3 regions of the Neobacillus sp. FW104-15D2 genome follow, and region 1 is predicted to be linked to each of the others. Evidence: riboswitches for the same ligand, from Rfam matches in the RefSeq annotation. Region 1 holds a riboswitch; each other region holds the start of a gene.
What was found. A riboswitch is a leader RNA that binds a small molecule or an ion and turns the genes downstream of it on or off. The one in region 1 is predicted to bind thiamine pyrophosphate.
Positions count from the first base shown of each region.

Region 2: linked by a shared signal. The riboswitch ahead of AC3WR0_RS03550 (solute carrier family 23 protein) and the one ahead of thiW (energy coupling factor transporter S component ThiW) in region 1 are both predicted to bind thiamine pyrophosphate.
Region 3: linked by a shared signal. The riboswitch ahead of thiT (energy-coupled thiamine transporter ThiT) and the one ahead of thiW (energy coupling factor transporter S component ThiW) in region 1 are both predicted to bind thiamine pyrophosphate.

Region 1 covers NZ_JBYTCJ010000048.1:14,457-17,587, forward strand. Annotated here, with positions in the region: gene AC3WR0_RS24220 (YndM family protein) at 1-185, opposite strand, end outside; gene AC3WR0_RS24225 (hypothetical protein) at 262-744, opposite strand; gene AC3WR0_RS24230 (shikimate kinase) at 827-1,333, shown strand; TPP riboswitch at 1,564-1,670, shown strand; gene thiW (energy coupling factor transporter S component ThiW) at 1,743-2,252, shown strand; gene AC3WR0_RS24240 (amidase family protein) at 2,665-3,131, opposite strand, start outside.
Region 2 covers NZ_JBYTCJ010000003.1:36,800-39,930, reverse strand. Annotated here, with positions in the region: gene AC3WR0_RS03560 (ABC transporter ATP-binding protein) at 1-166, shown strand, start outside; gene AC3WR0_RS03555 (ECF transporter S component) at 148-843, shown strand; TPP riboswitch at 1,019-1,127, shown strand; gene AC3WR0_RS03550 (solute carrier family 23 protein) at 1,211-2,524, shown strand; gene AC3WR0_RS03545 (aspartate/glutamate racemase family protein) at 2,588-3,131, shown strand, end outside.
Region 3 covers NZ_JBYTCJ010000013.1:85,620-88,750, forward strand. Annotated here, with positions in the region: gene AC3WR0_RS12335 (YhgE/Pip family protein) at 1-925, shown strand, start outside; gene thiT (energy-coupled thiamine transporter ThiT) at 991-1,587, opposite strand; TPP riboswitch at 1,697-1,802, opposite strand; gene AC3WR0_RS12345 (histidine kinase N-terminal domain-containing protein) at 1,975-3,105, shown strand; gene AC3WR0_RS12350 (GNAT family N-acetyltransferase) at 3,125-3,131, shown strand, end outside.

The DNA.
Region 1 (3,131 bases):
AGAGCATTTTTATTTCCAACACGCTGCAGGAGTATCCTGTCTCCTGCAAAATAAGAAACCACTGTCATAAGCACGCTGAACGAAACGATATCTGTCAATGTCGCATTAAAAAACAAGTCCAGCCCTACCGCAAAAGCAACCAAACATGTAACAAATTTCATCATTATAGCCATTAAATTATTCATTTTTATTGCCTCCTCACCTATCATTTTAGGCAATAAAAAAAATTCCATTCATCCACCTTCAAACCTGCCGAAAAAACTACAAGAAAACATGTAAAATCACTATACCAAAGAAAACAAATGCCATGCCGTAATGAAATCTTCTTCTCTTTCCAGTGGCCTTTCGGTGTCTTAATAGACCACTATATAAAAGAACAGCCAGTATGATCAAAGACAAAACCCCGGTTTCTGTCTTCCATATCCAGAAATCTTCACGACGGGCATAAGCCATGATCACTGCATGGACACCGATCAGCAAGCTGGCAGTGGTAGCAATTGGAATGTGATATTTCATCATTTTTTTAGAGATTTTTGCAAGTTTAACTTTTACATCTCTAATCGTACTTTTTCTAATAAGCAAAAAAACAAAGTACATATTCAGGTTAATTAAATACAGCATAAAAGCGGCCTGAGCTATTATTTTTCCGATCAAAACATAGCTGCTGTCATAACCCTTTGAAAAGGCCCATACTGCTATTATCACCACGACTGTGACATTTACGGCGATCCATCTGGCTATCATCGGCAACCTCCCATTTTTCCTTTAAGCTATACTTCGGCTATGTTAAGATTAGTTTAACAATTGATTATAGGAAGTGCCAGATATGACTAAAAGCGTTGTCCTTACAGGATTTATGGGGTCAGGGAAAACAACGGTAGGCAAAATAGCTGCAAAAAAGCTTTCATGGCCGTTTATTGATGCCGACCATGAAATTGAACAGGAATTTGGGATGCCTGCAACAGAAATTTTTAAAACCCTGGGTGAAGCTGTATTTCGACAGGAGGAGAAAAATTTAATTACCAAGTTTTCTGCTAAGGAATCAACAGTTATCTCCTTAGGAGGCGGGGCTTTTTTACAAAGCGAAATTCGAGATGTCTGCATGGCTAACTGTACCGTAATATATCTCGATATATCCTGGGAAGTATGGAAAAACAGGATGCCTTTTCTAATTAGCACCCGGCCTGTTCTACAAGACCTGACTGTTCCGCAAATGGAAGAATTATATTACAAGCGGAAAGAGTTTTATACCCATTACCACTTCAGAATTAGCATGGATTCACTTGATGCTGAAGAAGCGGGCAGCAAAATTGCTGCTTTAATTAGAAAATAGGAATCTCCTCTCCTTTTTGGAAGGGCCTAATTTATTTTAAGGGGCAGTGACGGTTGGATTCCCGTTTTGCAATTAAGCACATAGAAAATTGGTTGGCTTTTCTGCCTTCCGGTTTTTGTGAGGCAATATGCCTGTTTTTATATCCCTTACAAAAACAATAACGAGAATTTTCCAAAAATTGCTTTACATACATTTTCACTAGGTCTATGATAAAAACAAATGAATAGCGGATTGACTACTAGGGGTGCCTATAATGGGCTGAGAGAAAAACTTTGTTTTTTAACCCTTTGGACCTGATCTGGTTTGTACCAGCGTGGGAAAGTAGCGGAGTATTTTTCTATTACTTACGTTGCCAGGTCCATAGTGGATCTGGCTTTTTATTTATATACTTTAGAGGAGGATTCTTATCATGCGAAAAACACAGAAACTAACAATTGCAGCAATGCTGGTAGCCATTGGGACACTAACAAGTAACGTTTTTTACATCCCGCTCGGTTTTGTAAAGGTATTTCCTATCCAGCATTTTATCAATGTGCTGTCGGCTGTCCTTTTAGGCCCTTTTTATGCTGTATTACAGGCTTTTTGTGTTTCTCTTTTGAGAAATCTTATGGGAACAGGGTCAGTCTTTGCCTTTCCGGGAAGCATGATTGGCGCTTTGCTTGCTGCAATTTTGTTTAGAAAAACAAATAAACTAATATTTGCTGTCTGCGGTGAGGTCATTGGAACAGGAATCCTGGGCGCGATGGCGTGCTATCCGATTTCAACACTTTTACTCGGACAAAAAGCTACCTTGTTCGGATTAATCCCTGCATTTATATCCAGCTCTTTTGTCGGAGCTGCGATTGGCTATATTCTTTTAAAGGTATTTATGAAAAGAACCATTTTTCAGCAGGATGTTTCAATTAAACAAGTAAAATAAAGGGCAAAAGGCTGTCCGGAATGCGGCCAGCCTTTTAAGTTTTTTAAGATTTGTTTTGTTGATTTCCTCTCCCGGCGGTCGCTTTCCGTGGGAGTCTCACGCACAAATTAAGGAATTTATCAGTAATGAGCTTTAACAGAGACTTTTTTAGGTGAATTTTATTAAAAATATAGTTTTTTAATGTCAAATTATGAATTTTTTCAAACTTTTGCCTGTACTCATTCATGTAATTCAAGAATTCTTTCGAGTAATGCACGAATTCCTCCAAGTTATGCCCGAATTCTCCCGAGTAATGCACGAATTCTCTCAAGTAATGCACGAATTCCAAAGGAAATGCCCGAGAATACCAAGGATTGCACAAGTTACAGCTAGAATGCACAACACCGATCAGTTATGCCAATCTCTGCCACCTCTACTTCAGGAACATGGGATTTTTTTTCACGTCCTGCCAGTACTCGGTTTGCTCGAGAGACCCTGCCATTTGATATAATAAATCCTCTCTTCCTCCTGCAGCCATGAATTGGACGCCTATGGGAAGGCCATCAGCGGTCATATGCAAAGGAACTGACATGGAGGGCTGGCCAGTTAGATTCGCAAGTTGGGTAAACGGTGTCCGTTTCAGGCTATTCTCGACAATGGTATCCACTATCCCCGCCTTCTTCACTAGCCCTCCAAGCCCAAATCGCCCAACCATACTGATCAGCCTTTTTTCAGAAGGGCTGGGATCAAGTTCACCAATCCTTGATGCAGGGAACGCAGTGGCAGGAGTAACATAAAAATCGTATTCCTCATGAAAGCTTTCCATTGCATATGATGCGATATCCCATTCCCGAAGGCTCAATACCCATTCTTCAGCAGAGGTTACTTTTCCAAGCAGCC
Region 2 (3,131 bases), on a different contig from region 1:
CGGAATGATGTTTCAGGGAAGTATAACATCGGAATCTGAGCCCGATGCTTTTTTTAGTGGGAATTTCTTTTATACTACGATGGTACAACGGCTGTTTCGCAGTAGGTCCGACCAACAAATCGTTACCCTCGAGGAGGCAGTTGAGCTATGCAGGCTAAGAAGATAATTGTTACTTCAGCGGCACTCCTTATGGTTGCACTGCTCTTATATTTATCATTTAGCTTGCAAAGTCAGTATATATGGCTAAGCCTGGCCATTGTTGTCCTTTCAATGCTGCTGTTATTAATAAGGTTTGAAAAAAGAAAGGCAGAACCACGCGAACTGGTGTTGCTTGCTGTCCTCGCGGCTATTGCGGCTGTAGGCAGGGTTCCGTTTGCCAGTATTCCAAGTGTTCAGCCTACAACTTTTGTGATTATGATGTCAGGATTGGTTTTTGGTGCAGAGAGTGGCTTTATTATTGGGGCGGTCGCAGCACTTGCATCAAATATGATCCTTGGCCAGGGACCTTGGACACCCTGGCAGATGGCTGCCTGGGGACTTGTCGGTTTCTCCGCAGGCTTATTAAAGAACAGCCGATTAATGAACTGGACCTGGGGCAGGGTGGTCTTCGGAATTGTTTGGGGATTTTTATTTGGGTGGATTATGAATATTTGGGGTTACTTTTCCTTTACACAGGGAGGAAATCTCTTTGAATTAAAATCAATATTCACTTACTTTGCTGCCAGCGCTCTGTTTGATGCCATGCATGCTGCATCAAATGTCTTTTTTCTGGTTTTGTTTGGCAAGCCCTGGATGAAAATACTTACCAGGTTTAAAAGGAAATATGGGCTGATGGAATTTTGAGAAACGTAGTTAACCACTTTTCATAAATGATATCTTAACATCAAATTGATCCATAAAAAGGTTGAAATTGATGTTAAAATCAACTTAAGATCTCCCCTTCACGCAAAGGGAGTTTTTTCATCCTCTTGTCATCTTCAATGATTAGGTATATTCTGAAACAGAATTAAATATCGCGAAAAACTGCTAGGGGTGCCCAGGTATGGGCTGAGAGAAAAACACTCGTTTTTTAACCCTTTGGACCTGATCTGGATCATACCAGCGTAGGAAAGTAGTGAGAAACTGTTTTTTCTCTAACTTTTTTAAGCTAACCAGGTCCGATTGGGAACCTGGTTTTTTATTTGCGTAAAAAAATAAGGAGAGAATATCAATGGAACTAAATGAACAGCCCAACGAAGGTTTAACTAGCAGAATTGATGATAAATTGCCTCCTGCTAAAAGCTTTTTATATGGTCTCCAGCATGTCTTTGTTTCAAATGTCTGGCTTGACCCAATTTTTGTAGCGGCAATGATTGGTCTGCCGCTGACTTTATCCGCCAATATTGTAAACAGTATTTTTATTGCTGCAGGACTGGTAACGCTAATCCAGGCTACTAGACTAGTTCGGCTTCCAATCGTGCAGGGACCTTCCGCCGCTTTTGATTCGATTATGATTGCCGCGGGAAAGGCACATGGGCTTGCAGCAGCTAGTGGAGGAATCCTGTTAAGTGCTCTTATTGTTTTTATTTTGTCTATTACAGGATTAATTGGCCGCTTGAAAGCAATATTTACTCCTGTTATTTCGGGGACAGTTATTTTTGTTGTTGGTATTTCACTTTCAAGCTTTACGCTTTTTGAATTCCTTGGAGGGACACCGGGAATGGAAAGCTTTGCAAAGCCTTCGACACTTGCTATGTCTATACCAACAGCGGGTGTAGTTATTCTATTATCACTATTTGGCAAAGGAATGTGGAAGTCTTTTTCTTTCTTAATCGCTTTAGTAATTGGTGATATTATAGCGTCTCTTTTGGGGAAAACTAATTTTTCCATTATTGCTGACAAGAGTTGGTTTGGATTGCCGCACTTTCTTCCTTACGGTGCATTAACCTTTCATTGGAGCACTTTTATTACTTTCTTTGTTGCCTATATTGTAGCCGTTATTGAAGCAATGGGTGTATATCAGGCTTCTGCTGAAACACTGAAGGTCGATCTTGACTCCAAACGAATCCGAAATGGCTTTGCAGGTGAGGCAGCAGGTTCAATGCTTTCTTCATTAATTGGCGGATTTCCAACCACTGCTTATGCCCAAAATGTAGGTCTATTAAGGTTAACAGGGGTAGGGTCAAGATATCCAGTTATGTATGCAGGGGTAATATTTCTAATTCTAGGCCTTGTTCCGAAAGCTGGTGCTCTTTTGGCATTGACACCTGATGCCGTGGTAGGAGGCATCTTTTTACCCGCTGCAGCAAGTCTCATATTTACTGGAATTTCCTTGTTAGGTAAGATTGAAAAGTCCGAAAGAAATTATATGATTATAGGTTTATCCATATTACTTGCGATTTCACTGCCTGAATATTTTAAAGAGGCAAAAGGTGCCGTTGGGACGTTCCTTTCCAACAGCATAATGATTGCTGCCTTTACATCAATCATTTTGCAGTTCTTTCTTGTCAATATTCCTAATCGCATCAATAGAAACCATAAATAAAATTAAAGGGTTCTGGCCGACTAGTCCAGAACCCTTTATATATTAAAAAGGGGGAATAGACTTATGAAGACAATAGGATTAATTGGCGGGATGAGCTGGGAATCAACTAAGCATTATTATGAGCTGATAAATGAAAAGATAAAGGAAGAATTAGGTGGGCTTCATTCAGCAGAATGTATTTTATATTCCGTTGATTTTGAAGTAATAAAGGAACTTCAATTCGCGGGGGAATGGGAAAAGGCAGGGGAGATATTGAGTGCCACAGCTATAAAATTAGAAAATGCCGGTGCCGATTTTATTATACTTTGTACCAACACTATGCACATTTCAGCAGATGCAATCCTGCAGAAAATTACTATTCCTTTTTTACATATTGCTGACCCAACAGCTTATCAAATCAAATCAGAAGCCAAAAAGACCATCGGGCTGCTAGGCACAAATTTTACGATGGAGGAAGACTTTTATAAAGGAAGGCTGACTCAAAAGCATGGCTTGGAAGTTATTATTCCTGAAGAAGATGACCGAAAGGAAATCCATAGAATTATTTATGATGAGTTATGCTTGGGGGACATTAAGCTGGAATCCAAAGAGAAATATAAAAATATTA
Region 3 (3,131 bases), on a different contig from region 1:
CGTAACGAAGCTTGATAATGGAGCCGCTCAGATTTCAGCCGGAAATGCATCGGTTGATAAAGGTTGGCATGATCTTTCTGCCGGTGCTGCACAAATTCATACAGGCATGGTTCAGGTCAGCGACGGAAATGCATCTGTTAACCAAGGATGGGGTGACCTAACAACAGGTGTTACTCAATTAAATGATGGAGCTGCCAAGCTTGATGACGGGTCGAACCAGCTCGCTTCCGGATTAAAAGATGGTGCACAAAAAACTAGTGCCATTAAAGCGGATGATCAAAATATCCAAATGTTTGCTTCACCTGTTAATCTGGCAGGAAGCACGATTCATAAGTATCCGCACTACCGGGATTCAACTGCACCGTATGTTTTATCTTTAGCTTTATTTGTTGGAATTCTGGTTTTATCATTATTTATTAATTTCAGAAGGCCTGAAGAAGTTTCCGCGCTCAGCTGGTTTGGAGCTAAGTTCTTAAATCTTTCGGTTCTTGCTGTAGGACAAGCTCTCCTATTATCACTAGTTGTCCTTGGCTTTTTAGGAATGGATGTAGATAACCCAGTGGCTTTCGTTTTATTTACCATAATTGTAAGTATCATTTTTTCAGGTATTATTTTATTTTTTGCATCATTGGGGAATGTCGGAAGATTCATGGCTCTTGCGTTCGTAGTATTACAGCTTTCTACAACTGGGGCTAACCTCCCAATCGAAATGCTGCCTGAAAATCTCCGTAACCTGAGCTCGTACCTTCCATTTACTTATACAATAGAAGGATTTAAGTCTATTATTTCACTTAATGACTCAGGTGCAGCTTTTGGAAACATGGCGATTTTGCTTGGCTTCTTTGTATTATTTATGTTGCTTTCAGCAGCTGTTTTCTTATTTAAGTCCAAGGAACATCCCCACCAAGCGGACATTGCGGTTTAAATTATTCTTTTAAATAAGTAAAAAAAAGCCCTCTTCCATATGGAATGAGGGCTTTTTTCAGCTTATTAATACTCTTTCTTAGCTGTACTATTGAGCATGGTTCTTGGTGCTGCGTTTATAACAAGAATCACCAAGATTGCACTGATAACAAAGCTAGCCAGCATATATGTGCCGTTATAAATTAATGAATAAAGTGCTACAGGCTGGCCTTTGGGTGCATACGAACCAAAGAATACAATCCCGGAAATAAAATGGCAGATAAACCTTAGCAGGCTTCCGATAAAAGCACCGACAACTGCAAGGGTCATCCACTGCCCTTTTCGATTCTGTGCCAATGACTGCTTTAAGCCAGCAGCAACTAATCCAGCAAGGCCCGCTGTTGCAAAAGCTAGAATATAATCAAGGAAGCCCTGAACAGGATGAACAACGGTCGAAAACCCTAAAATCAATTGAAGCAGTCCTAATAAAAAGCCAGTCAAAACCCCGCCTTTGGTTCCCCAGCGGTAGGCCATTAGAAAAATAGGAACCATCGCAATAGAAACAGATCCTCCCTGCGGCCAGATTCTAGAAAAAATAAAACCTGATGCCAGGTCCAGTAGATAAGCAAGTGCTGTAAAAACTGCTACCTCCACTAAAAACAATGTATTGCTTTTCTGATTCAAAACTTTTTCCCCCTTTTAATTTGGAGAGTGTCTTTCCCTATTACCTAATGCTCCGCATAAAAGTGGACTGCAAAAAGCAATCCAGGACGGTTGGGGACCCTGCATTGCCTATATCCTCAAACCACATCCCTACGCTAGCGTTAACTAACAGGTTCATAGGGTCAGAACTCGAACATTCACTCTCAGCCGCTTTTGCAGCTCCCCCTGTGGAAATATTAAATTTAATTCCTTTTCGAATATACTACTTTTTTTCATCTCCGACAAGGAAAAACATGGAATATGCAAAACATGGCCATTGGACGATTTTATTTAGAAGGAATTATGCTTCACCCTATCGAATTAATTCATCTAAAGCCCACTTTCATTTATCCCGATAGGAGGACCAACATGCTAACTCAAAAAAAAGAGGCTTTACTCAATTTTTTTAAAAGCCAGAAACAGCAGCTTTTATACGATTGGGACAAATCTATTATTGTTTCGGACAAGGATCCTTTTAGGGACAAAATACTTGCTAATGGCGAGTCCCTTTTCAATATGGTGTTAATGGTTTTTAAAATGACCCAGGACGAACTGTTGGAATACATAGAACATCTGGCTACAAGCGTATCTCTAGAGCGTGTAGAGGCAAATATCAATATCGGGGAATTTGTTTATAACGTTAATCTTGGCAGAAGTGTGCTTTACAGCTATCTTTCTAAAGCTGAACTGGACTGGAGCGACATGCAGGAATCAATCAATTTAATCAATTTCTGTTTTGACAAATTCCTTTACTTTGCTGTTTCCCACTATACCGAGGAAAAAAATAAAATTATAGAAGAAAAAACCAAGTTTATTGACTCTACACATCAGGACAGGCTTACCTTGCTTGGTCAAATGACATCAAGTTTTATTCATGAATTTCGCAATCCACTTACTTCCATTCAGGGATTTATTCAGCTGTTAAAATCAGATTTTCCCGATATGAAATATCTGGATATCATTTCGAACGAATTGGGACAATTGAATTTCCGCATTTCACAGTTTCTTCTTCTATCAAAAAAGGAACTGATTGGCAAAGAAAAGAGTTACTACAGTTTGAATACTTTAATTGAGGAAGTTTTAAACTTTCTCTATCCCAGTATTCTGGATGGGAAAGTGAAAATTGATAAAAAGTTGTCAGGTGACCCTCAGCTTTATGGATATGCGGATGAAATAAGGCAAGTATTCATTAATATCATCTTTAATGCCATTGATGTACTCGGCCACCAGAGCAGTGAGAATCCTTTAATTGGAATTGTATCGGAATCCCTGGATGAGACAAGCGTCAAAATAACAGTCTCAAATAATGGTCCGATGATACCCGAGGAAATACAAAAAACAATTTTCGAACCCTTTTTCACAACAAAAAAGTTGGGGACGGGGCTCGGACTATTTGTGTGCAAGGAAATTATTGAAAAACATAAGGGTGAAATTTATTGCAAATCCATGCCGAAGAATACATCCTTTTCTATTATCCTTCCAATAGCACTAAATACTTGATTAAAGGAGTTATTTTGTAATGTTTA